Regions from separate parts of the Salmonella sp. GDC200615 genome, predicted to be linked through region 1. Evidence: predicted binding sites of a transcription regulator. Region 1 holds the regulator's gene; each other region holds the start of a gene.
What was found. Region 1 encodes CRP, which controls carbon source genes, mostly activating them, when cyclic AMP is high. Its sites were predicted from a motif close to ATGTGANNNNNNTCACAT; they were not measured.

Region 1 (10,574 bases):
CTCGCTGGATGAGAGTTTTGTGGTGATCCATTTCCGCAATCTGGAAGGGATCGATTTTCCCTGGCTCCTAGCGATGCTCCAGGGCTCGTTCATTTCTCACATTAATACATTAGTGGTGCCGGGCGGCAAAATGGGGCTGGCGATGGAGCTGATTATGTTGCCGCTGGTGCAGCGATTAATGGAAGGCAAAAAAATCGAATAACCGTGGTGAAATGCCCGATGGCGCTACGCTTATCGGGCCTACGAGATAAAAACGGGTAGGCCGGATAAAGCCACGCCGCCATCCGGCATCACATGTTACGCCGCAATCACTTCATACGAATGGGTAATATTGACCGCTTTTTCCAGCATTAGCGCCACCGAGCAATATTTTTCCGCGGAGAGATCGACAGCGCGCGCGACGGCAGCCTCTTTCAGATCGCTGCCGGTAACGATAAAATGCAGATTAATGTGCGTAAACAGGCGCGGCGCGTCTTCCCGGCGCTCGGATGTCAGCTTCACTTCGCAGTTGGTGACATTCTGACGGCCCTTTTGCAGGATTGATACCACATCAATAGCGCTACATCCGCCAGCCGCCATTAATACCATCTCCATCGGACTCGGCGCTTTGTCACCGGAGTTACCATCCATTAAAATCTGGTGGCCGGAGGAGGACTCTCCGAGGAACGTGAGCCCTTCAACCCACTTTACACGCGCTTGCATATTTCGTAACTCCAATGTTTCAATTTTCCTGAAAGATTACGCGCATACAACAAAAGTCGCAATGGAAGGCGACCTGGGTCATGCTGAAGCGAGACACCAAGAGACACACGGCGAAAGCTATGCTAAAACAGACAAGATGCTACAGTAATACATTGACGTACTGCATGTATGCAGAGGACATCACATTACAGGCTACAATCTATTTTCGTAGCCCCCTTCCCAGGTAGCGGGAAGTATATTTTTGCAACCCCAGAGACAGTGCCGTTTTCTGGCTCTGGAGACAGCTTATAACAGAGGATAACCGCGCATGGTGCTTGGCAAACCGCAAACAGACCCGACTCTTGAATGGTTCTTGTCTCATTGCCACATTCATAAGTACCCGTCAAAGAGCACGCTGATTCACCAGGGTGAAAAAGCAGAAACGCTGTACTACATCGTTAAAGGCTCCGTGGCAGTGCTGATCAAAGATGAAGAAGGGAAAGAAATGATCCTTTCTTATCTGAATCAGGGTGATTTTATTGGTGAACTGGGCCTGTTTGAAGAAGGCCAGGAACGCAGCGCCTGGGTACGTGCGAAAACCGCATGTGAGGTCGCTGAAATTTCCTACAAAAAATTTCGCCAATTAATCCAGGTCAACCCGGATATTCTGATGCGCCTCTCTTCCCAGATGGCTCGTCGCTTACAAGTCACCTCTGAAAAAGTAGGTAACCTCGCCTTCCTTGACGTCACCGGGCGTATCGCTCAGACGCTGCTGAATCTGGCGAAACAGCCCGATGCCATGACGCACCCGGATGGGATGCAGATCAAAATCACCCGTCAGGAAATCGGCCAGATCGTCGGCTGCTCCCGCGAAACCGTTGGTCGTATTTTGAAAATGCTGGAAGATCAAAACCTGATCTCCGCGCATGGCAAGACCATCGTCGTCTACGGCACCCGTTAATTCCGTCAGAATGGCGCGTTTTATCATGCGCCATTTTTGTTTGCATCGATGTGGCGAAGACTGATTTATCACCCAGAGATTAATTACGCACTACGGCAAACGCTGGTGCTGTGTCTGCCTGTGGCTGTCGGTTTATTGATAGGCCAGCTACACCTGGGCTTGCTTTTCTCTCTCGTTCCCGCCTGCTGCAACATTGCAGGTCTGGATACCCCGCACAAACGTTTTTTTAAACGCCTGATCATCGGCGCGTCGCTGTTCGCCGGATGCAGTCTGGTAACGCAACTTCTGCTGGCGGAATCCATCCCCCTGCCGTTGATCCTGACCGGGCTCACGCTGGTGCTTGGCGTGACGGCGGAAATTAGCCCGCTTCACGCGCGGTTACTGCCAGCGTCGCTGATTGCCGCCATCTTTACCCTGAGTCTTGCAGGATACATGCCCGTCTGGGAGCCGCTGCTCATTTATGCGCTGGGCACGCTATGGTACGGCGTGTTTAACTGGTTTTGGTTCTGGCTATGGCGCGAACAGCCGCTGCGCGAGTCATTGAGTTTGTTATACCGTGAACTGGCCGATTATTGCGAAGCGAAATACAGCCTGCTCACCCAACATATCGATCCGGAAAAAGCGCTGCCTCCCCTGCTGATACGCCAGCAAAAAGCGGTCGATCTCATTACCCAGTGTTACCAACAGATGCATATGCTTTCGGCGCACAACAATAATGATTACAAGCGCCTGTTACGGGCTTTTCAGGAAGCGATGGATTTGCAGGAGCACATCTCCGTCAGCTTGCATCAGCCGGAAGAGGTACAGAAACTGGTAGAACGCAGCCATGCGGAAGAGGTGATTCGCTGGAATGCGCAAACGGTCGCCGCCCGTCTGCGCGTGCTGGCGGATGACATTCTTTATCATCGTCTGCCGACGCGCTTCTCCATGGAAAAACAGATTGGCGCTCTGGAGAAAATCGCCAATCAGCATCCTGAAAATCCGGTAGGCCAGTTCTGCTATTGGCACTTCAGTCGAATCGCCCGTGTGCTGCGTACTCAGCGGCCGCTGTACGCCCGCGACCTGATGGCCGATAAACAGCGTCGTTTGCCGCTACTTCCGGCGCTGAAAAATTATATGTCTCTTAAATCACCGGCGCTACGCAACGCCGGACGCATCAGCGTGATGATGAGCATCGCCAGTCTGATGGGCAGTGCGTTGCACCTGCCTAAACCGTACTGGATACTCATGACGGTGCTGTTTGTCACCCAAAACGGCTATGGCGCGACGCGCGTACGTATTCTGCACCGTTCAGTCGGAACGCTGGTCGGCCTGGTGATTGCCGGCGTCACGCTGCACTTACATATTCCCGAAAGCATTACGCTGGCGGTCATGCTGGTACTAACGCTGGCAAGTTATCTGATTATTCGTAAAAACTACGGCTGGGCGACGGTCGGCTTTACGGTGACGGCGGTATACACCATCCAGTTACTGACGTTAAACGGAGAGCAGTTTATTGTGCCGAGGCTGATCGATACGCTGATTGGCTGTTTAATTGCCTTTGGCGGCATGGTCTGGCTGTGGCCGCAATGGCAAAGCGGGCTATTACGTAAAAACGCCCATGATGCGCTGGAAGCCGATCAAGAAGCTATCCGACTGATCCTCAGTAACGATCCGCAGGCCACCCCGCTCGCTTATCAAAGAATGCGGGTCAACCAGGCGCATAACACGTTATTCAACTCGTTAAATCAGGCAATGCAGGAACCCGGATTCAATACCCACTATCTGTCGGATATGAAACTGTGGGTCACGCACAGCCAGTTTATTGTCGAGCATATCAACGCTATGACGACGCTGGCGCGGGAACACACCATGCTGACGCCTGATCTGGCGCAGCGCTATCTGGAATCTTGCGAGATTGCGATTCAGCGCTGCCAGCAGCGCCTGGAGTACGACAGGCCAGGCGGCTCCGGCGATGTCAATATTCTGGAGTCGCCGGACATGCCGTCACATGGCTTATTGAGCACTCTGGAACAACATTTACAGCGCATCATTGGCCATCTGAACACCATGCACACCATTTCGTCGATGGCCTGGCGTCAGCGTCCGCATCACGGTATCTGGCTGAGTAAGCGGCTACGGGATACAAAAAGTTAAGACCGACTGCCGGATGCGCTACGCTTATCCGGCAATCTACCATCAGGCAACCACCTTCCCTACCGCCTGCGCAAAGCGCTGCATTCCTTCATTGATATCCGCATCTTCCACCACCAGCGACGGGGCAAAACGCATCACGTCGGCTCCGGCATTGAGCACCATCACGCCGGCCTCCGCGCCTGCGTACAGAAAATCGCGCGCCCGATCTTTGTACTTCGGCTTCAGTTCCGCGCCAATCAGCAGCCCCATGCCGCGAATATCGCTGAAAATGTCAAATTGCTCGTCAATCGCCTGCAAATGTTGCACAAACTGTTGCCGCTTAGTGTGAATGCCTTGTAGTACTTCTGGCGTATTAATAATATCGAATGCCGCGCCAGCCACCGCACAGGCCAGCGGATTACCGCCATAGGTTGAACCATGCGAACCGACATGGAAGGCCGAGGCTATTTCCTGCGTGGTCAGCATGGCGCTCACCGGAAAACCGCCGCCTAACGCTTTGGCGCTGGTGAGGATATCCGGCGTGACGCCGTAGTGCATATAGGCAAACAGGTCTCCGGTGCGCCCCATCCCGCACTGCACTTCATCAAACACCAGCAACGCCTGATGCTCGTCACACAGGTCGCGTAACCCTTTGAGGAATTCCGGTGTAGCCGCCTGCACGCCGCCTTCACCCTGAATCGGCTCGACCACCACCGCGCAGGTGTGGTCATCCATTACCGCTTTCACCGCATGAAGATCATTGAAGGGAACGTGAATAATATCGGCGGGTTTCGGCCCAAAGCCGTCGGAATATTTCGGCTGCCCGCCTACAGAGACGGTAAACAAGGAACGGCCATGAAAGGCGTTATGGAAGGCAATGATTTTCGTTTTGAACGGGCTATGGCGCACGCAGGCATAATGACGCGCCAGTTTAAAAGCGGTTTCGTTCGCTTCGGTGCCAGAATTCATAAACAGCACGCGCTCGGCAAACGTGGCGTCGATCAGTTTACGTCCCAGACGCAACGCCGGTTCATTGGTAAAAACGTTACTGGTATGCCACAAGGTTTCCCCCTGGGATTTCAGCGCCTCGACCAGTGCCGGATGGCAATGGCCCAGCGCAGTCACTGCAATCCCGCCGGCGAAATCGATATACTCTTTGCCCTGCTGATCCCATACGCGGCTGCCTTTACCTTTGACCGGAATAAAGTCCGCCGGTGCATAAACAGGCAGAATCACCTCATCAAAAGTTGCGCGCGTAATAGCCGTTTGTTCAGTTGCCATATCATTACCACCCGGTTAAGTAGAAATGCCAGTGAAATTATAATCACAAAATATGAATAAAAAATCACTCAATAGCAACCACAAATCAACGCCGGAGGAAATTTTTCAGCAGAGCGTGTCCTTGTTCGCTGAGAATACTTTCCGGGTGGAACTGCACGCCTTCCAGATCCCACTCGCGGTGGCGAATGCCCATAATCTCCTGCGTTTCGCTCCAGGCGGTGATCTCAAAACACTCAGGCAACGTGGCAGGGTCGACAATCAGCGAGTGGTAACGTGTCACGGTTAACGGGCTGGGCAATCCCCGAAACACGCCCTGTCCATTATGCGTAACAGGTGACGTTTTACCGTGCATCACTTTCGCTGCCCGCACCACCGACGCGCCAAAGGCCTGCGCCATCGCCTGATGACCCAGGCAAACGCCCAGCATCGGAATACGTCCGGCATAATGGCGGATGACCGCCAGTGAAATGCCAGCGTCATTCGGCGTACAGGGGCCAGGAGAGATAACGATTTTTTGCGGGTTCAAAGCGTCAATGTGCGCCAGCGTCAGCGCATCATTGCGCCGGACCTGCACTTCCGCGCCCAGTTCACAAAAATACTGGTAGAGGTTCCAGGTAAAGGAATCATAGTTATCGATAAGCAGGATCATGGCGGCTCCGGGTGAGTAGAACCGCACTATTTTACTCAGTTTCGCGAGCTTCGCTTATCGCTTTCTGAAAAATCGCCTGCAAAGCGGAGAGATCGCCCATCGCGCCGCTCTGGTTCGCCTGCTTCCATGTTTCAACCGCAATACCTTGCCAACTCAGCGCATAGCCTGCATGTAACGCCAGCTGTTCAAAGAAGATGCGCTGCGCCAGCCCGCTCCCCAAACGAAACGGATGAAGCACGTTAATTTCACAGTAGTAATGCGCCAGCCGCTCGACAAACTTCTCGTGCGCCAGACCGACCAGATAGCCCTCCTCTTCCAGATCCTGCATCAGAGCATTGCCCTCTTTTTCGATATAGGCAAAGTGGCAGAAACGGGTATCGCCCTGGTAAATATCGACCTCCCGCAGTTGCCCTGCCCAGTCGAAAATATCCTGATAGAGCTGGCGATGAATCGCGCACAGATGAGGCAAGCCGCGTATCAGCGGCCCCAGTTCAATCGTGGCGGCGCGGAGCGCGGTCATTTCGTATGCCGCTTGCGCCAGTCGCTGGGCCTGATGAATCCCCAGCCGATTACGCATCACGTTCAGCCCCGGATAGAGGTACGGATCGCGCCCTTCGCCAAATTTATCGCTCATAGTGCCTCCGAAGCTCGTCAAGACGTGCCAGCGCTTCATCGGCGGTCAGGGTTACTAAGGGGATCTCAATACCTTCGAGACGGCGGCTTTGCTGGAAGTTAACGTTGCGCCGCTGTTCCCAAAAGCGTGACTTTTGTTTATCGGTAAGTTTCTTCACCGGGCCTCCCTGAATATGTCTGTGCTTGACCACAAGTATAAGCAGCAATTTCAGGTTACGCTGAGACAGGGAGAAAACGCGGGCGGCTCGCGCCCGCGCAGGCATGTTTTATGGCAGGACTTTCGCGGAAAGGATAACGACTGGTTTTGTCGGCACATTCTGATAAGGCCCGACATCGTGCGTCGGTACCTGTGAGATTTTATCGGCGACATCCATACCTTTTACCACTTTACCAAATACCGCATAGCCAAAGTCGCGCTGGCCGTGGTCGAGAAAAGCGTTATCCGCGACGTTAATAAAGAACTGGCTGGTGGCGCTGTCTTTATCTGCGGTGCGCGCCATCGCGATCGTGCCGCGAGTATTACGCAGACCGTTGTCGGCTTCATTCTTAATCGGCGGATTCGGTTTCTTCTGCTGCATCTGCTCGTTAAAACCACCGCCCTGAATCATAAAGCCAGGAATAACTCGGTGAAACGTAGTGTTGTTATAGAAACCACTGTTGACGTAATCGACAAAGTTTTTCACAGAAATCGGCGCTTTCTGGCTGTTCAGCTCCAGCTCAATATTCCCGGCGGAGGTGGTTAACAGCACATGAGGATCACCTTTTGCTGCCAACGCTACGGGAGAAAGAGCAGAAAGAGCGAAAACAGCTGCGACAGCCGCCAGAGTCGATTTGAGCATGAGATTTCCTTAAAGAGAGCAGAAATAAAGCAAGTGGAATGATTCTAAAGAGCCTTCCAGGGCCAGGCCAGCCCTTTACCTAATTTTACGTACATGAAACAAATGTAACGTTACGACGCAACGCCTTGTCCTTGCAATATGATGTGACAAACATCACATTAAAAAATGTAATGAACATTACTATCACTAATAATTATTTAAATACATCACAAAAACGCCTAAAATCTGCCCGCTTAACGCGCCCTCCACGCGCTTCACTTCTCTTCAAGGCCAGACATGACTAACAGCAACCGCATCAAGCTCACATGGATCAGCTTTCTTTCCTACGCCCTGACCGGGGCGCTGGTGATTGTCACCGGGATGGTGATGGGAAATATCGCAGACTATTTTCATCTGCCCGTTTCCAGCATGAGTAACACCTTTACTTTTCTGAACGCCGGGATTTTGATCTCGATCTTCCTCAACGCGTGGCTGATGGAAATCGTCCCGCTGAAAACACAGCTACGCTTTGGTTTTATCCTGATGGTGCTGGCGGTGGCCGGGCTGATGTTCAGCCATAGCCTGGCGTTGTTCTCAGCGGCGATGTTTGTGCTGGGGCTGGTCAGCGGGATCACCATGTCGATTGGCACCTTCCTGATTACGCAACTGTATGAAGGGCGTCAGCGCGGTTCCCGACTGCTGTTTACCGACTCCTTCTTCAGCATGGCGGGGATGATTTTTCCTATGGTCGCCGCCTTCCTGCTGGCGCGTAGTATTGAGTGGTACTGGGTCTACGCCTGCATCGGCCTGGTCTACCTGGCGATTTTCATCCTGACCTTCGGCTGTGAATTTCCGGCGCTGGGTAAACATGCGCAGCACTCTCAGGCGCCTGTCGCCAAAGAAAAATGGGGCATTGGCGTACTGTTTCTGGCCGTCGCCGCGCTGTGCTATATCCTCGGTCAATTAGGCTTTATCTCCTGGGTGCCGGAATACGCCAAAGGCCTCGGCATGAGCCTGAATGACGCCGGGGCGCTGGTGAGTGATTTCTGGATGTCCTATATGTTTGGCATGTGGGCGTTCAGCTTTATCCTGCGCTTTTTCGATCTGCAACGCATTCTGACCGTACTGGCGGGTATGGCGGCGGTACTGATGTATCTGTTTATTACCGGCACGCAGGCGCATATGCCGTGGTTTATTCTGACGCTGGGCTTCTTCTCCAGCGCCATTTATACCTCCATCATTACGCTGGGATCGCAGCAAACGAAAGTGGCCTCGCCTAAGCTGGTTAACTTTATTCTGACCTGCGGCACTATCGGAACGATGCTGACCTTCGTCGTCACCGGCCCGATTGTAGCGCACAGCGGCCCACAGGCGGCGTTACTCACCGCGAATGGTCTGTATGCAGTGGTCTTTGTGATGTGCTTTGCGCTCGGCTTTGTCTCCCGTCATCGTCAGCATAGCGCGCCGGCTACGCATTGATAATCCTTGCCGGATGGCGACATCGCCCTCCGGCACTCTATCCCCCCTCCTGACGGGGTAGGCCTGTTGGCCTAAAAACCCCTCATTTTGTATGTCATTTGTACAAACCTGAAAAGCCTGACAATTCCGCCACTTATAAAAATCCAGACAAATCAGCCACATACCCATTAAGAGGTATATAAAGGTGAATTTGATTTACATCAATAAGCGGGGTTGCTGAATCGTTAAGGTAGGCGGTAATAGAAAAGAAATCGAGGCAAAAATGAGCAAAGTCAGACTCGCTATTATCGGTAATGGTATGGTCGGCCACCGCTTTATTGAGGATCTCCTTGATAAATCCGACGCTAGCCTGTTCGACATTACCGTGTTCTGTGAAGAACCCCGTAAAGCCTATGACCGTGTCCACCTGTCATCCTACTTCTCTCACCACACCGCGGAAGAGCTCTCTCTGGTGCGTGAAGGATTTTACGAGAAGCACGGCGTAAAGGTACTGGTTGGCGAACGCGCAATTACCATTAACCGTCAGGAGAAAGTGATTCACTCCAGCGCGGGTCGTACCGTTTATTATGACAAGCTGATCATGGCGACCGGTTCCTATCCGTGGATCCCGCCGATTAAAGGCTCCGAAACCCAGGATTGCTTCGTTTACCGTACCATTGAAGACCTCAACGCTATCGAAGCCTGCGCCCGTCGCAGCAAGCGCGGGGCGGTGGTCGGCGGCGGTCTGCTGGGGCTGGAAGCCGCTGGCGCGCTGAAAAACCTCGGCGTGGAAACGCACGTCATTGAATTTGCGCCAATGCTGATGGCGGAACAACTCGATCAAATGGGCGGCGAGCAGCTACGTCGCAAGATCGAAAGCATGGGCGTGCGTGTACACACCAGTAAAAACACGCAAGAGATTGTTCAGCAGGGTAACGAAGCGCGTAAGACTATGCGTTTTGCCGACGGCAGCGAGCTGGAAGTCGATTTCATCGTCTTCTCTACCGGTATTCGCCCCCGCGACAAGCTGGCTACCCAGTGCGGTCTGGCCGTCGCGCAGCGCGGCGGGATCGTGATTAACGACACCTGCCAGACGTCTGACCCAGATATCTACGCTATCGGCGAGTGCGCCAGTTGGAACAACCGCGTTTACGGTCTGGTCGCACCAGGCTATAAAATGGCCCAGGTCGCCGTTGACCATATCCTCGGCAGTGAAAACGCCTTTGAAGGGGCGGATCTCAGCGCCAAGCTGAAGCTGCTGGGCGTGGACGTCGGCGGCATCGGCGACGCGCATGGCCGCACGCCGGGCGCGCGTAGTTACGTTTACCTCGATGAAAGCAAAGAAGTCTACAAACGTCTAATTGTCAGCGAAGATAACAAAACGCTGCTCGGCGCAGTACTGGTCGGCGACACCAGCGATTACGGCAATTTGCTGCAACTGGTACTGAACGCCATCGAACTGCCGGAAAACCTGGATTCGCTGATCCTGCCGTCGCACGCGGGCAGTGGTAAACCCGCTATCGGCGTGGATAAACTGCCGGACAGCGCGCAGATCTGCTCCTGCTTCGATGTGACTAAAGGCGATCTGATCGCCGCTATCAATAAAGGCTGCCATACCGTGGCGGCGCTGAAAGCGGAAACCAAAGCCGGAACCGGCTGCGGCGGCTGCATCCCGCTGGTGACGCAGGTACTGAACGCCGAACTGGCGAAACAGGGTATTGAAGTCAACAACAACCTGTGCGAGCACTTTGCTTATTCTCGTCAGGAACTGTTCCACTTAATCCGCGTGGAAGGTATCAAAACCTTTGAAGAACTGCTGGCGAAACACGGTAAAGGCTACGGCTGCGAAGTGTGTAAGCCGACCGTCGGTTCGCTGCTGGCGTCGTGCTGGAACGAATACATCCTCAAGCCGCAGCACACGCCGCTACAGGATACTAACGATAACTTCCTGGCAAATATCCAGAAAGACGGTACTTAC
Region 2 (10,574 bases), 2.2 Mb from region 1:
ACCGCCATGTCATCTACACGAGCGTCGTTGTTACCAAACTGCGGGTATTCGCCTTCGATTTCGAAGTCGATAGCCAGACCATCTTCGTCACGAATCGGTTTAACTTTCGCATATTTGATGGCAGACAGGGAGTCAGCAGCAACGGACAGACCTGCGATACCACACGCCATGGTGCGGATAACGTCACGGTCGTGCAGCGCCATCAGAGAGGCTTCGTAGCTGTACTTGTCGTGCATGTAGTGGATAACGTTCAGCGCGGTGACATACTGTTTAGCCAGCCAGTCCATGAAGTGATCCATGCGATCCATCACTTCGTCGAAGTTCAGAACATCGCCTTTGATCGGTTCGGATTTCGGACCAACCTGCATTTTCAGTTTTTCATCAACGCCGCCGTTGATAGCGTACAGCATGGTTTTCGCCAGGTTTGCACGCGCGCCGAAGAACTGCATTTGTTTACCAACGATCATCGGGCTTACGCAGCATGCGATAGCGTAGTCATCGTTGTTGAAGTCCGGACGCATCAGGTCATCGTTCTCGTACTGCAGAGAAGAGGTGTCGATGGAGACTTTAGCGGCGAATTTCTTGAAGTTCAGCGGCAGTTTTTCAGACCACAGAACGGTGATGTTCGGCTCCGGAGACGGCCCCATGGTGTACAGGGTGTTCAGGAAACGGAAGCTGTTTTTGGTGACCAGAGTACGGCCATCAACGCCCATACCGCCGATAGATTCGGTTGCCCAAATCGGGTCGCCGGAGAACAGTTCATCATATTCAGGAGTACGCAGGAAGCGAACCATACGCAGTTTCATGACCAGGTGGTCAATCATTTCCTGTGCGTCTTGCTCGGTGATTTTGCCTGCTTTCAGGTCACGTTCGATGTACGCATCCAGGAAGGTGGATACACGACCGAAGGACATTGCTGCGCCGTTCTGAGATTTAACCGCAGCCAGGTAACCGAAGTAAGTCCACTGGATTGCTTCCTGAGCGTTAGTCGCCGGACCAGAGATATCGCAGCCGTATTTAGCTGCCATTTCTTTGATCTGACCCAGAGCGCGGTGCTGTTCAGCGATTTCTTCACGCAGACGGATAGTCGCTTCCAGATTTACGCCGTTTTCCAGATCGGATTGCAGAGACGTAAACTGTGCGAATTTGTCTTTCATCAGGTAGTCGATACCGTACAGCGCTACGCGACGGTAGTCACCGATGATACGGCCACGGCCATACGCATCCGGCAGACCGGTCAGAACGCCGGATTTACGGCAACGCAGGATGTCCGGAGTATAAACGTCGAACACGCCCTGGTTGTGAGTCTTACGGTATTCGGTGAAGATTTTTTTGATCATTGGGTCCAGCTCGCGATTGTACGCTTTGCAGGAACCTTCAACCATTTTGATGCCGCCGAACGGGATAATCGCACGCTTCAGCGGAGCTTCAGTCTGCAGACCAACAATTTTCTCAAGCGCTTTGTTGATGTAGCCAGCGTCGTGAGAAGTGATGGTGGAAGCAACGGAGGTGTCAAAGTCAACAGGCGCGTGAGTGCGGTTTTCCTGTTTAACGCCTTCCATTACGCTGTCCCACAGCTTGGTGGTCGCGTCAGTAGCGCCAGCCAGGAAGGACTCGTCACCCTCATACGGAGTGTAGTTTTTCTGAATGAAGTCACGGACGTTTACTTCATTCTGCCAGTCACCTTTGGTAAAACCTTCCCAGGCTGTGGCTAACTTTTCATTAAGCTCGGACATGTAACACCTACCTTCTTAAGTGGATTTTTTATTTACTGCATGTAATGGGCATCAACAGATTAATGATGCTCGTTACCACGCAGGTAAATGACCCAGTATGTCAACCCGACCAACAAACCGCCGCCGATAATATTACCGATCGTGACCGGAATCAGGTTATCAGTGATGAAGCTCATCACGGTCAGGTGAGAAAAACTTTCCGGAGACGAACCAACCGCGGTCCAAAACTCCGGTGTAGCAAAATCGCGTATTACAATACCCATAGGAATCATAAACATGTTTGCGATACTGTGCTCAAAACCGCTGGCGACAAACATGGCGACGGGCAGTACCATGATGAACGCTTTGTCCATCAGGCTACGACCTGAGTAGCTCATCCACACGGCCAGACAAACCATCAGGTTCGCCAGAATACCGAGGCAGACAGCTTCAATAAAAGTGTGGTGCATTTTGTGGTCGGCGGTTTGCAGGACGTTAAGTCCCCATTGACCGTTGGCAGTCATATACTCGCCGGAAAGCCACATCAGTAACACGAAAAGCAGAGCGCCAATCAGGTTACCAAAATAGACGTTTAGCCAGTTTTTAGCCAGTTGCCCCCAGGTGATGCGACCGCTAGCTTTAGCTACAACGATCAGAACAGTAGAGGTGAAGAGATCAGCGCCGCAAATAACACAGAGAATCAGTCCCAAAGAGAAACAGATACCCCCGATAAGTTTCGCCATGCCATAAGGCATCGCGCCAGTACCGGTTGTCACAGTAATATAAAAAACAAAGGCAATTGAAATGAATACGCCGGCGGTAATCGCCAGATAGAAAGTCTTAAGCGGATGTTTCGTTGCTTTATAGACGCCTGCTTCTTCAGCCACTTTGGCCATTGCTGCAGGGAGTAAAAGGTCAAAAGGGTTGTCAGCTTTCACACTAACTCTCTCTTTATTAAGTCGGCGACGAGATACTAACAAAGCATTATAGATGAGAATTTGATATAGATCATATCTCGCCTGGCTTATAGGCCCGTAAGTCGCATGGCTTTTATGCAATTACGGTGTAACTTTTTGATTATCCTAATAAAAATAAATTTTAAAAATTATAAATAGAGTTGAATTTTTTCCTGACTCCTCCTGCTGCACGGTTAATTAATATGGAGTAATCAACAAATAAAGTAACATCACTATGTCAATTAATTTAATATCAACAACCAATATTTAACCTTGTTATTACATTTTTCGCCGTTTAGCGAAAATAAATAAAACGGGGCCGCAAAGGCGCCCCGTAATATAACGCAGCCGAGAGGGTAAACCTACCCTAAGTCACTCATATGGCCTTATTTTGACCAGTATGCCGCTTTCGCGCGCTGTAATTTATCATACGCTTTTAACAAGGACTGATGCGCCGGGAACGCTTGTAGATCGTGGTCGACAGCCGGTAGTCCATAAAAAGCCGCTTCACCGCTAAGCGCGGCGCTGGCGGCCTCTACAGCCTCTGCGCCATACATTTTTATAAAAGCATTGAGATATTGCAGTGGCTGACGCGCATCTTCTTGCGACAGGAGCAGCAGAGTTTGCAGGCAACGGTAATAGTTTGCGCGTGTCGGACTAAAGACCGACGAATTGAACTCCATCGTCCATTCTGTCCAGATTAGCGCCTGCTCCAAATCGCCGCCCGCTAACGCTAACATTGCTTTTAATTCGCCGACGCGCAGTGTATACCAACCATTGTCCGCTCCGGTCGCCAGACCCAACAGTTCACGCACGCGGGTGAAATCGTCAAAACCTTCTTCATCCAATTGTTCAATCAGATTGAGATAATCTTCTTTATTCCAGGCGCTACCGGGCAGCGAAAGCAGAGTCTCACGAAGATGGCTACCCATATTGTTGTTGGCCAGCCACAGATCTTCGGCAGGATAAATATCAGACATTCCCGGTACGATAATACGACATGCGTATACGCCGAGATGCTCGTAATCGGCAATGTAAACTTCTTTATCTTCAGCAGCAAAGATGGCCATCAGCGTGGCGAATTCTTCTTCGGTAGTGCCGGAAAAACTCCAGTCCGTGAACGGATAATCGGCGTCCTGTTTGAACAGATCCCAGGAAATCAGGCCGCTGGAGTCGATGAAGTGGGTCTCCAGATTAGTGTGCTCCGCGACTTCTTCATCATCGAACGTTGGTGGCGTGAAGACATCAAGATCTTTCAGACCGCGTCCCTGGAGTAGCTCGGTCACTGTACGCTCCAGCGCAACGCCAAAGTCAGGATGGGCGCCAAAAGAAGCAAAGCAGGTACCGTTAGCCGGGTTGAACAGCACGACGCAGATAACCGGATACTTACCGCCCAGCGAGCCGTCATAGGCGAAAATCGGGAAACCCTCGGCTTCCAGCGTGGCGATTGACTCCATTACCGCCGGATAACGCGCCATCACCTCTGCGGGAATCTCCGGCAGACTGATACTTTCCGCAATGATGCGATTTTTCACATAACGCTCGAAGACTTCCGACAGTCCCTGAACGCGGGCTTCATTACGCGTATTGCCGGCGGACATTCCGTTAGAGACGTACAGGTTGCCGATGATATTCATCGGAATATACACGGTCTGGTTATCGGACTGACGGGTAAATGGCAGGCCGCAGACGCCGCGAGCTTCATTGCCGGACTGAAGATCAATTAACTGGCTTCCGGTGAGTTCATTTTCCGGATCGTAAAACGCGCGCAGACGGGCATCAAGCAAGCCTTCCGGTACGTCGTCATTTTCAGTCAGCGGGAACCACTTTTCGTTCGGGTAATGCACGAATGGCCCATTGGCGACCGTTTCGCCAAGCCAGAAATCAGCAAAGAAGTAGTTGGTTGACAGACGCTCGAAGTATTCGCCCAGCGCCGAGGCCAGCGCCGCTTTTTTGGTCGCGCCTTTTCCGTTGGTAAAGCATAACGCGCACTCTTTATCGCGAATATGCACTGACCAGACGTTTGGCACCGGGTTCAGCCAGGAGGCCTCTTCGATGTGAAAGCCGAGGTCGAGTAACTTTTGCTGGAAGCGGGCGATGGAGTCTTCCAGCGCGGCGTCTTTGCCGGGAATAAATGTTTGCGTCATGAAAATCACTTTTGTCGTACGGAAAGCGCGCAATGATACGGGTTTTATGTGACGGGCGCTATCTCGCCGGGACATCGGCGGAAATAAAAGTATTGGCTATGCTTTTACACTGGCATTCACAGGAAGAGCATAAAAAATGAAAGCATTTGATTTGCAACGAATGGCGCTGGATAACGTGCCGGTAGCGTTTTTGGGGGAAGTGGCGCTGCGTAGCTTTTACACCTTTGTTCTGGTGTTTCTTTTCTTAAAGGTGACAGGACGACGCGGCGTACGGCAAATGTCGCTTTTTGAAGTGCTGATCATTTTGACATTGGGATCGGCGGCAGGCGACGTCGCGTTTTATGATGACGTTCCGATGCTCCCTGTTCTGGTGGTATTCATCACCCTGGCGCTGCTCTATCGCCTGGTCATGTGGCTGATGGCGCATAGTGAAAAGTTGGAAGATCTGCTGGAAGGCAAGTCGGTGGTCATTGTTGAAGACGGCGAACTGGCGTGGGAAAAACTGCAGCGCTCGAACATGACGGAGTTTGAGTTTTTTATGGAGCTTCGCTTGAATGGCGTTGAGCAACTGGGGCAGGTCAGACTGGCCATCCTGGAGACAAACGGACAAATCAGCGTCTATTTCTTTGAAAATAAAGACGTTAAGCCGGGGTTAAGCATTCTTCCTGAGCACTGTACGCCACGCTTTATCGTGGCGCCGGAGGCTGGCGACTATGCCTGCGTACGTTGCAGTGAAGTGATACGCATGAATATCGGGGAAAAGCAATTATGTCCGCGCTGCGCAAATCCAGAATGGACGAAGGCAAGCCGGGCTAAACGCGTTGTTTAACAGCGAAAATATCGGATTTATACGGTTAAACCGGAAGATTCTGTTGTGTGACGCATGCCGCATTTTCTCCTCGCATTGTTTTACCCATTGCGGCGCGTGTCACTGAATGATAAAACCGATATTCACATGAATAACGTTTGCCTGATGTCTGTCAGGCAGGAAACAATGCAGCGTGGTGAGGGGAAATGGCTCAGGTCTTTAATTTTAGTTCAGGTCCGGCGATGCTACCGGCGGAAGTACTTAAACTGGCGCAACAGGAACTGCGTGACTGGCACGGTCTTGGTACGTCGGTAATGGAAATTAGCCATCGAGGCAAAGAGTTTATCCAGGTCGCTGAAGAGGCGGAGCAGGATTTTCGCGATCTCCTTAATATCCCCTCCAACTATAAAGTTTTATTTTGTCACGGCGGCGGTCGCGGGCAGTTTGCTGGCGTGCCGCTCAATCTGCTGGGCGATAAAACCACGGCGGATTATGTCGATGCTGGTTACTGGGCGGCGAGCGCCATCAAAGAAGCCAAAAAATACTGTGCGCCGCAGATTATCGACGCCAAAATCACCGTTGACGGCAAACGTGCCGTAAAACCGATGCGCGAGTGGCAGCTTTCCGATAACGCCGCTTATTTACACTATTGCCCGAATGAGACCATTGACGGCATCGCCATCGATGAAACGCCGGATTTTGGCCCGGAAGTGGTCGTCACGGCGGATTTTTCTTCTACCATCCTGTCTGCGCCGCTGGACGTCTCTCGCTATGGCGTAATTTATGCTGGCGCGCAGAAGAATATCGGTCCGGCAGGACTGACGCTGGTTATCGTCCGGGAGGATCTGTTAGGCAAGGCGCATGAGAGCTGCCCGTCCATCCTCGACTACACCGTCCTGAATGATAACGACTCGATGTTTAATACGCCGCCGACTTTCGCCTGGTATCTTTCCGGTCTGGTGTTCAAATGGTTGAAAGCGCAGGGCGGCGTGGCGGCGATGCACAAAATCAATCAGCAAAAAGCGGAGTTGCTGTACGGTGTGATTGATAACAGCGATTTCTACCGTAACGATGTCGCACAGGCCAACCGTTCGCGGATGAATGTTCCGTTCCAGTTAGCGGACAATGCGCTGGACAAGGTCTTTCTGGAAGAGTCTTTCGCCGCCGGTCTGCACGCCTTAAAAGGGCACCGTGTTGTTGGCGGGATGCGCGCCTCTATCTATAACGCCATGCCGATTGAAGGGGTAAAAGCGCTAACCGATTTCATGATCGATTTTGAGCGTCGCCACGGCTAATTCGTTTCTTTTTTCATCCCCACGGCCAGTCTGTGGGGTTTTTATTTCTGTTTTTTGAGAGTTGAGTTTCATGGAATCCCTGACGTTACAACCCATCGTGCGGGTCGATGGCGCCATTAATTTACCTGGCTCCAAAAGTGTTTCAAACCGTGCTTTGCTCCTGGCGGCTTTAGCTTGTGGTAAAACCGTTCTGACGAATCTGCTGGATAGCGATGACGTCCGCCATATGCTCAATGCCCTGAGCGCGTTGGGGATCAATTACACCCTTTCTGCCGATCGCACCCGCTGTGATATCACGGGTAATGGCGGCCCATTACGTGCGCCAGGCGCTCTGGAACTGTTTCTCGGTAATGCCGGAACCGCGATGCGTCCGTTAGCGGCAGCGCTATGTCTGGGGCAAAATGAGATAGTGTTAACCGGCGAACCGCGTATGAAAGAGCGTCCGATAGGCCATCTGGTTGATTCGCTGCGTCAGGGCGGGGCGAATATTGATTACCTGGAGCAGGAAAATTATCCGCCCCTGCGTCTGCGCGGCGGTTTTATCGGCGGCGACATTGAGGTTGATGGTAGCGTTTCCAGCCAGTTCCTGACCGCTCTGCTGATGACGGCGCCGCTGGCCCCTAAAGACACAATTATTCGCGTTAAAGGCGGACTGGTATCAAAACCTTACATCGATATCACGCTAAATTTAATGAAAACCTTTGGCGTGGAGATAGCGAACCACCACTACCAACAATTTGTCGTGAAGGGAGGTCAACAGTATCACTCTCCAGGTCGCTATCTGGTCGAGGGCGATGCCTCGTCAGCGTCCTATTTTCTCGCCGCCGGGGCGATAAAAGGCGGCACGGTAAAAGTGACCGGAATTGGCCGCAAAAGTATGCAGGGCGATATTCGTTTTGCCGATGTGCTGGAGAAAATGGGCGCGACCATTACCTGGGGCGATGATTTTATTGCCTGCACGCGCGGTGAATTGCACGCCATAGATATGGATATGAACCATATTCCGGATGCGGCGATGACGATTGCCACCACGGCGCTGTTTGCGAAAGGAACCACGACGTTGCGCAATATTTATAACTGGCGAGTGAAAGAAACCGATCGCCTGCTCGCGATGGCGACCGAGCTACGTAAAGTGGGCGCTGAAGTCGAAGAAGGGCACGACTATATTCGTATCACGCCGCCGGCGAAGCTCCAACACGCGGATATTGGCACGTACAACGACCACCGTATGGCGATGTGCTTCTCACTGGTCGCACTGTCCGATACGCCAGTTACGATCCTGGACCCTAAATGTACCGCAAAAACGTTCCCTGATTATTTCGAACAACTGGCGCGAATGAGTACGCCTGCCTAAGTCTTCTGTTGCGCCAGTCGACGGGCTGGCGCGCCGAGTCCGTATTCGCACTATTTTTATAATTATGACTAATGCTAATTTGTTGATGATTTAACACATTGATTTATGTGTTTTTTATAATAGTTATCAACGGAAGATTAGTATGAAAAATAAATCATTACTACTGGCGGTGGCGATTTCCGCCACGCTACTGGCAGGATGTAAAAATGGCGTGAATGGCAATTTAATCGCCAGTTCAGGCATGTCAGCCTACAAAGCCGCCACACTGTCCGATGCGGATGTTAAGGCATTATCTAATAATGCCTGTAAACAAATGGACAGCGAGAATCAACTGGCAGGTTCGAAAAGCAAATACACCAAACGTCTGAGCAAAATCGCCAAAGCGCTGGGTAACAACATTGACGGTACGCCGGTTAGCTATAAAGTCTATATGACCAGCGATATCAACGCATGGGCGATGGCGAACGGTTGCGTTCGCGTATACTCCGGCCTGATGGATCTGATGACCGATAATGAAATTGAAGGCGTACTGGGCCATGAACTGGGCCATGTCTCTTTAGGGCACTCTCGCAAGGCAATGCAGACCGCTTATGCCACGCTGGCGGCTCGCGATGCGATTTCCGCCACCAGCGGCGTCGCAGCGCAGCTTTCCCAGTCTCAATTGGGCGATCTGGCGGAAGGCGTCATCAATTCGGCGTTTTCTCGCAGTCAGGAGTCGGATGCGGATGACTTCTCTTACGATCTGCTGAAAAAACGCGGGATTAACACCCAGGGCTTAGTCACGGCATTCGATAAATTCGCCACAATGGACGCAGGTCATGCAAAATCATTGATGGACTCCCACCCGGCTTCAGCCGATCGCGCGCAGCATATGCGCGACAGAATTGCCGAAGATAAAAAGTAAATCATTGTCATCTTTCGGGCTGGTTTCTCGCCGGCCCGCTATAATTGCGCAATTATTCCGCATCTGATTACAGACAAAACTGGTTTTTGCACGCAACGTTAACGGTCGCGAGCGTTGGCGCGTATAATGCGCGGCGTTTACGTTAACGGTACGCCTGTTTAAGGAGATAAAGATGACGGCAATTGCCCCGGTAATAACCATTGATGGCCCAAGCGGTGCAGGTAAAGGCACCTTGTGCAAAGCAATGGCGGAAGCATTGCAATGGCATCTGCTGGATTCCGGCGCGATATACCGCGTACTGGCGCTGGCGGCATTGCATCACCATGTCGATCTCGCCTCTGAAGATGCGCTGGTGCCGCTGGCGTCCCATCTGGACGTGCGTTTCGTCTCAACGGACGGCAACCTGGAAGTTATCCTGGAAGGCGAGGACGTTAGCGGCGAAATCCGTACGCAGGAAGTCGCGAACGCGGCATCCCAGGTGGCAGCATTCCCACGCGTGCGTGAAGCGCTTCTTCGCCGCCAACGCGCATTCCGCGAAGCGCCTGGTTTAATCGCCGATGGACGCGATATGGGGACCGTGGTCTTCCCGGATGCGCCGGTAAAAATTTTCCTTGACGCCTCCTCGGAGGAACGTGCGCATCGACGTATGCTACAGTTGCAGGAGAATGGCTTTAGTGTTAACTTTGAACGCCTTTTGGCCGAGATCAAGGAGCGCGACGATCGCGATCGTAATCGCGCTGTAGCGCCGTTAGTTCCTGCTGCTGATGCATTAGTTTTGGATTCTACCCGATTAAGCATTGAGCAAGTGATTGAAAAAGCGTTACAATATGCGCGCCAAAAATTGGCTCTCGCTTAAATGCGACCGAATTTGTAGTACCCCCGTTGCAAAGGATTGACAGCGGGTATGTTAAACAACCCCATCCGGCACGGAGCCAGGTGGACGTTAAATATGAAACCTGAAGATTAAACATGACTGAATCTTTTGCTCAACTCTTTGAAGAATCCTTAAAAGAAATCGAAACCCGCCCGGGTTCCATCGTTCGTGGTGTTGTTGTTGCTATCGACAAAGACGTAGTACTGGTTGACGCCGGTCTGAAATCTGAGTCTGCCATTCCGGCTGAGCAGTTCAAAAACGCCCAGGGCGAACTGGAAATCCAGGTTGGTGACGAAGTTGACGTTGCTCTGGATGCAGTAGAAGACGGCTTCGGTGAAACTCTGCTCTCTCGTGAGAAAGCTAAACGTCACGAAGCATGGATCACGCTGGAAAAAGCTTACGAAGATGCTGAAACTGTTACCGGTGTTATCAACGGCAAAGTTAAGGGTGGCTTCACTGTTGAGCTGAACGGTATTCGCGCGTTCCTGCCAGGTTCTCTGGTAGACGTTCGTCCGGTGCGT
Region 3 (10,574 bases), 430 kb from region 1:
CGAACATTTCGCCGTCCGGAGAGTAGAACAGGTCAGCGGAGAACAGGTTGCCTACGCGCGCGTCAACGCCCAGCGCTTTTGCCGCATCAACTGCGTTACGTACCATGTCGAAGTCAGCGATAGCCGCAAAGTCATGATCTTTAAAGCGGATACGGTTCACTTTGGAGTCGGTGCAGGCACCCATACCGATCACCACGTCGCGCAGTTTGACGTCCATGCGCACAGCGCCGCAGGAGCCGACGCGAATGATTTTCTTCACGCCGAAATCGGTGATCAGCTCTTTGGTGTAGATGGAGCAGGACGGGATACCCATACCGTGGCCCATCACGGAGATCTTACGTCCTTTGTAAGTCCCGGTGAAACCTAACATGCCGCGAACGTTGTTCACTTCGCGAACATCTTCGAGGGAAGTCTCAGCAATGTGCTTCGCACGCAGCGGGTCGCCCGGCATCAATACGACGTCAGCGAAATCACCCATTTCTGCATTAATATGTGGAGTTGCCATCTTCAGTTCCCTTTAAATTTGTTGTTATTGCCTGATGGCGGCTACGCCTTATCAGGCCTACAAAACGTGTGTCAAAACAGTGAAATACCCTAAGGATTTCGCGTTGCAGGAAGGCGACGAATTCGTGAATCCCCGGGAGCATAGATTAACTATGTGACCGGGGTGAGCGAATGAAGTCAACGCATCTACAGCGCGAAAGACAACAGGTATCACAGCATGTTTTTACCGTAGTCCATCGGCGATGTGCCAAAGTAGGTCGCCAGCGTCTGGCCGATATCCGCGAAGGTTTCACGGTGACCTAAAGAGCCCGGTTTGACTTTCGGACCGTAGATCAGCACCGGAATGTGCTCACGGGTATGGTCAGTACCGGTCCAGCTCGGGTCACAGCCGTGGTCAGCGGTCAGGATCAGAATGTCATCTTCACCCACCAGCTCCATCAGCTCCGGCAGACGGCGGTCAAACAGCTCCAGACCTGCGGCGTAGCCCGCGATGTCGCGACGGTGGCCCCAGGAAGAGTCGAAGTCAACGAAGTTAGTGAAAACGATGGTTTTATCGCCCGCTTCTTTCATCTCTTTGAGGGTCGCGTCGAACAGCGCGTCCAGACCGGTCGCTTTCACTTTCTTAGTGATGCCGCAGTTGGCGTAGATGTCGGCAATCTTACCGACGGACACCACGTGGCCCTGTTTTTCATCGACCAGTTTCTGCAGCACGGTCGGCGCTGGCGGTTCAACGGCCAGGTCGTGACGGTTACCGGTACGCTGGAAGTTACCGGCCTTGTCGCCGATAAACGGACGCGCGATCACGCGGCCAATGTTATAGCCGCCTTCGGTCAGCTCTTCACGGGCGATTTCGCACAGCTCGTAGAGTTTATCCAGGCCAAAGGTCTCTTCGTGGCAGGCAATCTGGAACACGGAGTCAGCGGAGGTGTAGAAAATCGGCTTGCCGGTTTTCATGTGCTCTTCGCCGAGCTGGTCCAGAATAACGGTGCCGGAAGAGTGGCAGTTACCGAGATAGCCCGGCAGGTTGGCGCGTTTCACCAGCTTATCCAGCAGTTCCTGCGGGAAGCTGTTTTCGTGGTCGCTGAAATAGCCCCAGTCGAACAGTACCGGCACACCGGCGATTTCCCAGTGGCCTGACGGCGTATCTTTGCCGGAGGACAGTTCGTGCGCCCATGCGTATGCGCCAATAACGTCCGCGTTGCCGTCCATGCCGGCGGCAATTTTACCGGTAGAGCCTTCATGCGCTTTCACCAGCCCCAGACGAGTCAGGTTAGGCAGATTCAACGGGCCTTTACGGCCATTGTCAGCTTCGCCTTTGGCGCAAGCTTCTGCGATGTGGCCCAGAGTGTCGGAACCTACGTCGCCAAAACGATCCGCGTCTTCAGTAGCGCCGATGCCGAATGAGTCCAGCACCATAATAAATGCACGTTTCATATCTTCTCCGTACTTAGTGCTTCAAAAATAATTGATCAGATCAGTATACAACTATTCAGTAATTCGACGATAGACCGAAGGTGTGCTTGCTGGCGCTTTATCGTCAAGGATAATTGCCGCTTTGACGGCCTTCGCCGCTTCCTGCCAACTGGCTTCGTCTTTGGCATGAATCACCGCCAGCGGGCGCTGCCCGTCGATGCTGTCGCCCAGACGGGCCATGTCGGTAAAGCCAACGCTGTAATCAATGGTATCTGACGCCTGACGACGGCCGCCGCCCATCGAGACGACCGCCATCCCCAGCGCACGCGTATCCATTGCGCTGATAAACCCTTCGGTATCAGCATATACCGCTTTGCTCAACATGGCGGTCGGCAAGTATTTATCGTAGTTCTCAACGAAATCGCTTGGCCCTTTCTGCGCGGCCACCATACGACCAAAGACTTCTGCCGCTTTACCGTTATCCAGCACCGCCTGTAATTTCGCACGCGCTTCGGCGTCGTCTTTCGCCAGCTGGCCGGAGATCAGCATCTCCACGCATAGCGCCATGGTAACGTCAAACAAGCGCGGATTGCGGTATTCTCCGGTCAGGAACTGCACGGCTTCACGCACTTCCACCGCGTTACCGGCGCTCGAAGCCAGCACCTGGTTCATATCGGTTAACAAAGCCGTAGTGCGAACTCCCGCGCCGTTTGCCACGCCAACAATCGCTTCAGCAAGGGCTTCAGAAAGTTCATAGGTTGGCATAAACGCGCCACTGCCGACTTTGACGTCCATTACCAGCGCATCCAGCCCTTCGGCCAGTTTCTTGGCGAGGATGGAACCAGTGATCAGCGGAATAGAGTCCACCGTCGCGGTAATATCGCGGGTGGCGTAAAAACGTTTGTCCGCCGGTGCAAGCGAGCTGGTTTGCCCAATAATCGCCACACCCACGTCTTGAATAATTTCGCGGAAACGGTTGTCGTCCGGGAAGATGTCGAAGCCCGGGATCGCTTCCAGTTTGTCGAGCGTACCGCCGGTATGTCCGAGACCGCGACCGGAGATCATCGGCACATAACCGCCGCAGGCCGCTACCATTGGCCCCAACATCAGAGACGTCACGTCCCCTACGCCGCCGGTCGAATGCTTATCGACAATCGGGCCATTGAGATTCAGGCTTTTCCAGTCAAGGACAGTACCGGAATCCCGCATCGCCATGGTCAGCGAAACACGCTCCGGCATGGTCATATCGTGGAAGAAGATGGTCATCGCCAGGGCGGCAATCTGCCCTTCAGAGATAGTATTGTCACGAATACCATTAATAAAGAAACGAATTTCTTCGTCACTCAACGCATGACCATCACGCTTTTTACGAATAATTTCTTGTGCGAGAAACACGGTACCCTCCTGAGGGAAAAGAGTAGAAGGCTTACATCGCCGGATGGCGGCTAACGCCTTATCCGGCCTACAGGCCTGGATTTGTAGGCCGGATAAGCGCAGCGCCATCCGGCAAATCAGAGCTTAGTAGCTGCTGGCGCTCTTACCGTCGCCGTGACCCAGCGCTTTCAGCAGGCTTGCCAGCAGGCTGGATGCGCCAAAGCGGTAGTGACGAGAATCTGCCCAGTCAGCGCCAAACAGTTCGTCTGCAATCGCGAGGAATTTCTGCGCGTCTTCCGCCGTACGTACGCCGCCCGCCGGTTTGAAGCCAACGGTTTTGGAAACGCCCATGTCGCGGATCACTTCCATCATGATGCGCGCGCTTTCCGGCGTAGCGTTTACCGGCACTTTACCGGTAGAGGTTTTGATGAAATCCGCACCGGCTTTAATGGAGATTTCAGAGGCTTTACGAATCAGCGCCTCTTCTTTCAGCTCGCCAGTTTCGATGATCACTTTCAGCAATACGTTCGCTGCGGCACAAGCGTCTTTACAGGCTTTTACCAGGTCAAAACCCACCTGCTCGTTACCGGCGATCAACGCGCGGTACGGGAATACCACGTCCACTTCGTCAGCGCCGTAGGCGATCGCCGCACGGGTTTCCGCCAGCGCAATATCGATGTCATCATTGCCATGCGGGAAGTTAGTCACCGTTGCAATGCGGATGTCCGGCGTACCTTGTTCTTTCAGAGTTTTACGCGCAATCGGGATAAAACGCGGGTAAATACAAATCGCCGCCGTATTCCCGACCGGAGTTTTTGCCTGATGACACAACGCGATCACTTTTTCATTGGTGTCGTCATCGTTCAGAGTGGTCAGATCCATCAGTTTGAGCGCACGCAGGCTGCTTGCTTTTAAATCAGTCATGACATTCTCCAACGGCATTGCCGTATAAAATTTCACCTTGCGAGTCTGTTAATATTCTAACATTCACTCGCGTTTACACTTCGATATACATCACAGTTAATGAAAACTACGTACAAATTTGCATTACTGTAATGAGATCTGAATCAAATTATCCCGCCGTCACCGTCTGTTCTTCGAGCGATAAGCGCATCAGGATCAAAGTCGGTTTGCCGCCATTTTCTACAATAGCGCATCGTCCCGGCATAAAGAGGAAACGAAGATGCCTGCCTCATGCGAAACTGCGCTCCAGCAGCGTTGCCAGCAAATTGTGACCAGCCCGGTGCTCACGCCTGAACAAAAACGCCATTTTCTGGCGCTGGAAGCTGAAAACGCCCTGCCTTATCCCCCCCTGCCGGAAGATGCCCGCCAGGCGCTGGATGAAGGTGTCATTTGCGATATGTTTGAGGGGCACGCCCCCTTCAAACCGCGCTACGTGTTGCCCTATTACGCCCGATTTCTGGCTAACGGTTCACAGTGGCTGGAACTGGAAGGCGCGAAAGATCTGGATGATGCGTTATCCCTACTCACCATTCTGTATCATCACGTTCCTTCCGTGACGTCCATGCCGGTTTATCTCGGCCAGCTTGATGCGTTGCTGCAACCATATGTTAGAATTCTAACACAAGATGCGATCGATATTCGAATAAAACGTTTCTGGCGTTATCTCGACAGAACGCTGCCAGACGCCTTTATGCATGCCAATATTGGCCCTGCCGATACGCCTGTCACACGAGCGATTTTGCGCGCTGATGCCGAGCTAAAGCAGGTGACGCCTAACCTGACGTTTATCTACGATGCGGAAATTACGCCGGACGATCTGCTGCTGGAGGTCGCCAAAAACATTTGCGAATGCAGTAAGCCACACATTTCCAACGGCCCTGTAAATGATAAAATTTTCACAAAAGGGCATTATGGCATCGTCAGTTGTTATAACTCGCTACCGCTTGGCGGCGGCGGCAGTACGCTGGTACGTCTCAAACTGAAAGCCGTGGCAGAACGCAGTACGTCTGTCGATGACTTCTTTTCACGCACGCTACCGCACTACTGCCGACAGCAGATCGCCATCATTAATTCACGATGTGAATTCCTCTATGAAAAGTCACATTTCTTTGAGAATAGCTTTCTTGTACAGGAAGGTTTGATCGATCCCGAACGTTTTGCGCCGATGTTCGGTATGTACGGGCTGGCGGAAGCCGTGAATCTGCTGTGCGAAAACGCGGGCCTGAACGCCCGTTACGGCAAGAATGAAACGGCGAACGAGCTGGGCTACCGTATCAGCGCCCAACTGGCGGATTTCGTCGAAAATACGCCAGTGAAGTATGGCTGGAAGCAACGGGCGCTGCTCCATGCCCAGTCTGGCATCAGTTCCGATATCGGCACTACGCCGGGCGCGCGTCTGCCGTATGGCGATGAACCGGACCCTATCACCCATTTGCAAACCGTCGCGCCGCACCATGCCTTTTACCATGCCGGGATCAGCGACATTCTGACGCTGGACGAAACCATCAAGCGTAATCCGCAGGCGCTGGTTCAGCTTTGTCTTGGCGCGTTCAAAGCCGGGATGCGGGAATTTACTGCCAATGTCAGCGGCAACGATCTGGTGCGCGTCACCGGTTATATGGTGCGCCTGTCGGATCTGGCGAAATTTCGCGCCGAAGGCTCGCGCACGAATACCACCTGGCTGGGAGAAGAAGCCGCACGTAATACCCGCATCCTGGAACGACAGCCACGCGTAGTCAGCCATGAACAACAGATGCGCTTTAGTCAGTAAGATCATTGCGTTTTCCTGCGTCGATGGGCCAGGCAGCCGCCTGGCATTATTCTTACAGGGCTGCAATTTGCGCTGCAAGAATTGCCATAACCCGTGGACGATGGGACGCTGTAACGACTGCGGGAAATGCGTATCGCAGTGTCCGCATCACGCCCTCAGCGTTGATGGCGGGAAAGTGGTATGGCGGTCGGACGTCTGCGAGCAGTGCGATACCTGCCTGAAAATGTGCCCACAGCAGGCAACGCCAATGGCGCAGACCATGAGCGTTGATGATGTGCTGCGTCATATTCGTAAAGCATCGCTGTTTATTGAAGGTATTACCGTCAGCGGCGGAGAGGCGACCACGCAATTACCGTTTATTGTGGCGCTATTTACGGCGATCAAAGCCGATCCGCAGTTACAACGGCTGACCTGTCTGGTGGACAGTAATGGTCAGTTAAGCGAGACCGGCTGGCAAAAACTACTGCCGGTTTGCGACGGCGTAATGCTCGATCTGAAAGCCTGGAAGAGCGAGTGTCATCACCGTCTGACCGGACGTGATAACACGCATATTAAGCACAGTATCCGCTTTCTTGCTGCGCGGGGAAAACTGGCAGAGCTGCGGTTGCTGGTTATCCCGAATCAGGTGGACTATGCGGCGCATATTGATTCACTGGCGGCGTTTATTACTTCGCTGGGCGAGGTTCCGGTGCGTTTGAATGCCTTTCATGCGCATGGCGTCTATGGCGAAGCGAAGGCCTGGCCAGGCGCGACGCCGCAAGAGGTGGAACGGCTGGCTGACGGATTGCGCGCGCGTGGGGTGGCGAAGCTGATTTTGCCGGCGCTATATTTGTAAGCGTCGCCTGCCGGACGGCGGCTGCGATGCCATCAGAGCCGAAACAAGGTAATGGTATTGCGATACAGCGTATCGGCTATCACCTCTGCGGGCTCCGGACGTAATTCGCAGAGCGCATCAAATACGCGCGCCGCCTGCTCCGGGCGGTTCGGCTGCCCCTGAAACCCCTTTAGCGGCATATCCGGCGCATCGGTCTCCAGCAACAGCGCGTCCAGCGGCAACCGCGCCATAACATCACGGGTTTTACTGGCGCGCGGGTAGGTGATGGCGCCGCCGACGCCGATTTTATAGCCCAGTCGCACAAAGCGTTCGGCCTGCTGCAGACTGCCGGCAAAACCATGCACCACACCGGTTCGCGGCAGATCCTGGCGCTTTAAGTGCATCGCCAGTTTGTCATTCGTGCGCCGCGAGTGCAGGATCACCGGCAGATCGTAGCGTTTTGCCAGTTGCAGTTGCGCGTCTAAAAATCGCTCTTGCCTGGCAAACTGCGGATCGTCGCGATAAAGATCGAGCCCGATCTCGCCTACCGCCACGACGTTCTGTTGTTGCGCCAGCGCTTGTTGCAGCTTATCAGGATCGTCATCGGCATGACGCTCAATCACAATGGGGTGTAATCCCAGCGCAGCATAAAGCGACGGGAAACGCGCCGCCAGCGCCAGCACGCGGGGAAAGTGAGCCGCCTCGGTCGCCGGCACGATGATTTTTTCAACGCCCGCCTCACAGGCACGCTGAATACTGGCGCGCTCATCGCCCGTAAAGGGCGGGAAATCAAAATGGCAATGCGTATCGATAAAGCGCCAGCTCACGCCAGATCCTCGTCTGTAAATGTGGTGTCGTTTGCCTGCGGCGCGCTAATGACCTCCGCCACATGCGTATCATTGGCCACCGGCGCCGGAGGCACGACCACCGTTTCCGGCACGGCAATCCGCGACGAATGGCGCAAGAGAGGCGGCGTTGCGGCGAGCAATTTACCAACGGTGGCAAGGAAATAACGCCCGCATAATTGCCCGGTTTTGTAATCCTCACGCAGCGCCGGGATACGGCTGCCCAGCGCCATGCTGTGCAGCGGTTTCGGCGGATAAATTTCAATGATCCGCAGCTTACCCGGCGGCTTTTCAATAAATTGTTGGATCGCGCTGTAGGACGTTTCATGATGCTGCACCAGGTTGACCAACGGCTGTAGACTGCTCTCTCCCAGCCAGCGCTCCATACGCTTAAACCACTGCGGCGTGTAATACATTTGCGAGGGTACGGTGCGGATCACCACAATGGTTTTCGCCCCCCGCTTTGCCGCCTCCTGAACCGGAATGGCGTCGCTAATGCCACCGTCCAGATAGTTGATGCCCTCTAACGTAACGCCGGTACGGTAGAAACCCGGTATGGCGCTGGAGGCGCGAATGATATCAAGCCAGTTTTGTTTTGTCGGCGAGAAATAGCCCGGCGTGTAATCATCCCCCCGGCAGGCGCACATATAAAAGGATTTTCCGCTGTCAAACAGGCGCGCTGCGGTATCCATTTGCAGCGGCATCCGGGCGGCGGTGGATTCCACCAGCCAGTCGAGGTCGATAAGGTTTCCTCCGCGTACAAATCGCAGCGGATCAAAAAATTCGCGCCTGGTGGTATAGCGCATAATGACTTTACGCCCGTAGCCGGGCTGGTTGCAGAGATACGCCGAGAGATTTTGCGCACCGGCTGATGTGCCGAAGTAGAGATGGAAAGGATTAAACTGCGCACGCATAAACTCATCCAGCACGCCTGCGGTAAAGATACCCCGCTGCCCCCCGCCCTCACAGACCAGCGCCATACGGCCTGGCCGGAACGGTGTTAATGATAACGGCGCAATATTGCCGAGCGTAACCGGTATTCGCTGGCCCACCTCTGCCTTCCTATTTTTCATTTTTTTCCAGGCTGACAAGGTAACGCAAAACGTTAACGGCTAAAACCGTAAAAGCCAGTCCGCTGGACTGGCTTGATAGCAATATATCTTTACAGATGCCTGCTAGGGTCGTTTACGGCCCATGAACAGGCTGACCAGGAAGAGCACGATCCCGACGACGAAGACGATTTTCGCCGCGCCGGCAGCCGTACCAGCCAGTCCACCAAAACCCAATGCGGCGGCAATTAACGCGATAACCAGAAATATAATGCCCCAACGAAACATAAGCCTCTCCTTTACCATAGTTAATGTCGACCGCTAAATATGAGCGCTCAGGCTACTCATTCGCGATATTTTTAGTGTGGTGCACATTACGCCTCCCGACAAACGTCGGGAGAACGAATTACGACGAATTACTGAACTTTCAGATCGTTTTTAACACTTTTTACGCCATCAACGGCTTTCGCGATGCTTTCAGCGCGGTCGCTTTGTTCCTGAGTTTCAACGGTACCGGAGAGCTGTACGACGCCATCGGTCGTTTCTACTTTCACTTTACGGGAAGGGACAAGATCGTCCGCCAGCAACTTGGCTTTGACTTCACTGGTCGTGGCCGTATCGCCGGCATAGCCTTTCACGGAACCTTCTTTATTGTCGCGAACGTGAAGTTTGTCGCTAACGGAGGTCACGCCTTCTACGCCTTTCGCCACTTTCACGGCGGCTTCAGCCTGCGCCTGGCTTTCTACAAAGCCGCTCAGGGTGACGACTTTCTGATTGGTTTCGACAGAAATATCGGTGCTTTTAATATTGTCATGGTCTACCAGCGCAGCTTTTACTTTCGCAGTGATGGCGCTGTCATCCATGAAGTTACCGACTTTATTCATAGAGCTATCGACTTTTTGCCCTGCGGTTTCGGTTCCGCTTTGCGCCTTGTCCGTTGTTGCGTTTTCTGCAAAGGCAGAACCTGTCGCAACAGCAGAGGTCAACATTACGGCCAGCAGAGTTTTAGAAATCTTCAGTCTTGTCATAGTCATCGATTTTGTCCTGTATAGTTTGCTCGTAATTTGAGCTCAGGCAACACGAGGTTGCATTGCTGAATGCGGTGAAACTCACCGGTTTCTGAAGTCAATGACTGGCATCACATTCGTGAATTTGTAACGACGCGTCGCCTGCCACCCTTCCGTTTCAGTTATTAATATCGTGACTGAAACAAATCTCAGCTTTAAGCTCTCATATTCACGCATTGAACAGGCATTAAAGCCGACATTTATGTCATCACTTTGTTAAATATAGATCACAATTTTAAAATCGCTTGTCGGTGCGTATAAAAAACAGGCAGATCGGAGAAAAAACGCGGGATTTAAGAACATTCCGTAAGCGGTTAAAAAGGCAGGGAAAGTACGAAGGCGCGGCGGATGCCGCGCCCGGAAAGGGATCAGTGTTCGCGCGTTTTACGGAACTGAACGTCAGGGTAACGTTCCTGGGTCAGGTTCAGGTTAACCATCGTGGGGGCGATATAGGTGAGGTTGTCGCCGCCATCCAGCGCCAGCTGCGTTTCATTCTTACGCTTAAACTCTTCGAATTTCTTCGCATCGGCGCTTTCCACCCAGCGCGCCGTCGCCACGTTGACGGATTCATAAATCGCCTCAACGTTGTATTCGCTTTTCAGGCGCGCGACAACAACGTCAAACTGCAAAACGCCCACGGCGCCGACAATCAGATCGTTGTTGGAGATGGGACGGAATACCTGAACCGCCCCCTCTTCAGAAAGCTGCACCAGCCCTTTCAGTAGCTGCTTCTGCTTGAGCGGATCTTTCAGGCGAATACGACGGAACAGTTCC

Region 2: a site for CRP is predicted at 5,693-5,710, ahead of serC (3-phosphoserine/phosphohydroxythreonine transaminase). Genes of this name have one in related genera too.
Region 3: a site for CRP is predicted at 4,347-4,364, ahead of deoC (deoxyribose-phosphate aldolase). Genes of this name have one in related genera too.

What each region holds. Positions count from the first base shown of each region.
Region 1 is NZ_CP192247.1:407,654-418,227, reverse strand. Features, by position in the region: gene ACQ29O_RS01865 (phosphoribulokinase) at 1-202, shown strand, start outside; gene ACQ29O_RS01860 (OsmC family protein) at 298-702, opposite strand; gene crp (cAMP-activated global transcriptional regulator CRP) at 1,010-1,642, shown strand; gene ACQ29O_RS01850 (YccS/YhfK family putative transporter) at 1,691-3,778, shown strand; gene argD (bifunctional acetylornithine/succinyldiaminopimelate transaminase) at 3,821-5,038, opposite strand; gene pabA (aminodeoxychorismate synthase component 2) at 5,124-5,687, opposite strand; gene ACQ29O_RS01835 (putative adenosine monophosphate-protein transferase Fic) at 5,719-6,321, opposite strand; gene ACQ29O_RS01830 (YhfG family protein) at 6,311-6,478, opposite strand; gene ppiA (peptidylprolyl isomerase A) at 6,587-7,159, opposite strand; gene tsgA (MFS transporter TsgA) at 7,436-8,617, shown strand; gene nirB (NADPH-nitrite reductase large subunit) at 8,880-10,574, shown strand, end outside.
Region 2 is NZ_CP192247.1:2,909,633-2,920,206, reverse strand. Features, by position in the region: gene pflB (formate C-acetyltransferase) at 1-1,736, opposite strand, end outside; gene focA (formate transporter FocA) at 1,796-2,653, opposite strand; gene ycaO (30S ribosomal protein S12 methylthiotransferase accessory factor YcaO) at 3,058-4,818, opposite strand; gene ACQ29O_RS14125 (DUF421 domain-containing protein) at 4,955-5,647, shown strand; gene serC (3-phosphoserine/phosphohydroxythreonine transaminase) at 5,833-6,921, shown strand; gene aroA (3-phosphoshikimate 1-carboxyvinyltransferase) at 6,992-8,275, shown strand; gene ACQ29O_RS14110 (M48 family metallopeptidase) at 8,418-9,179, shown strand; gene cmk ((d)CMP kinase) at 9,352-10,035, shown strand; gene rpsA (30S ribosomal protein S1) at 10,149-10,574, shown strand, end outside.
Region 3 is NZ_CP192247.1:835,647-846,220, reverse strand. Features, by position in the region: gene deoD (purine-nucleoside phosphorylase) at 1-505, opposite strand, end outside; gene deoB (phosphopentomutase) at 715-1,938, opposite strand; gene deoA (thymidine phosphorylase) at 1,990-3,312, opposite strand; gene deoC (deoxyribose-phosphate aldolase) at 3,436-4,215, opposite strand; gene ACQ29O_RS04015 (YjjI family glycine radical enzyme) at 4,475-6,025, shown strand; gene ACQ29O_RS04010 (YjjW family glycine radical enzyme activase) at 5,997-6,860, shown strand; gene ACQ29O_RS04005 (metal-dependent hydrolase) at 6,893-7,666, opposite strand; gene ACQ29O_RS04000 (patatin-like phospholipase family protein) at 7,663-8,736, opposite strand; gene ACQ29O_RS03995 (DUF1328 domain-containing protein) at 8,860-9,021, opposite strand; gene osmY (molecular chaperone OsmY) at 9,150-9,767, opposite strand; gene prfC (peptide chain release factor 3) at 10,169-10,574, opposite strand, start outside.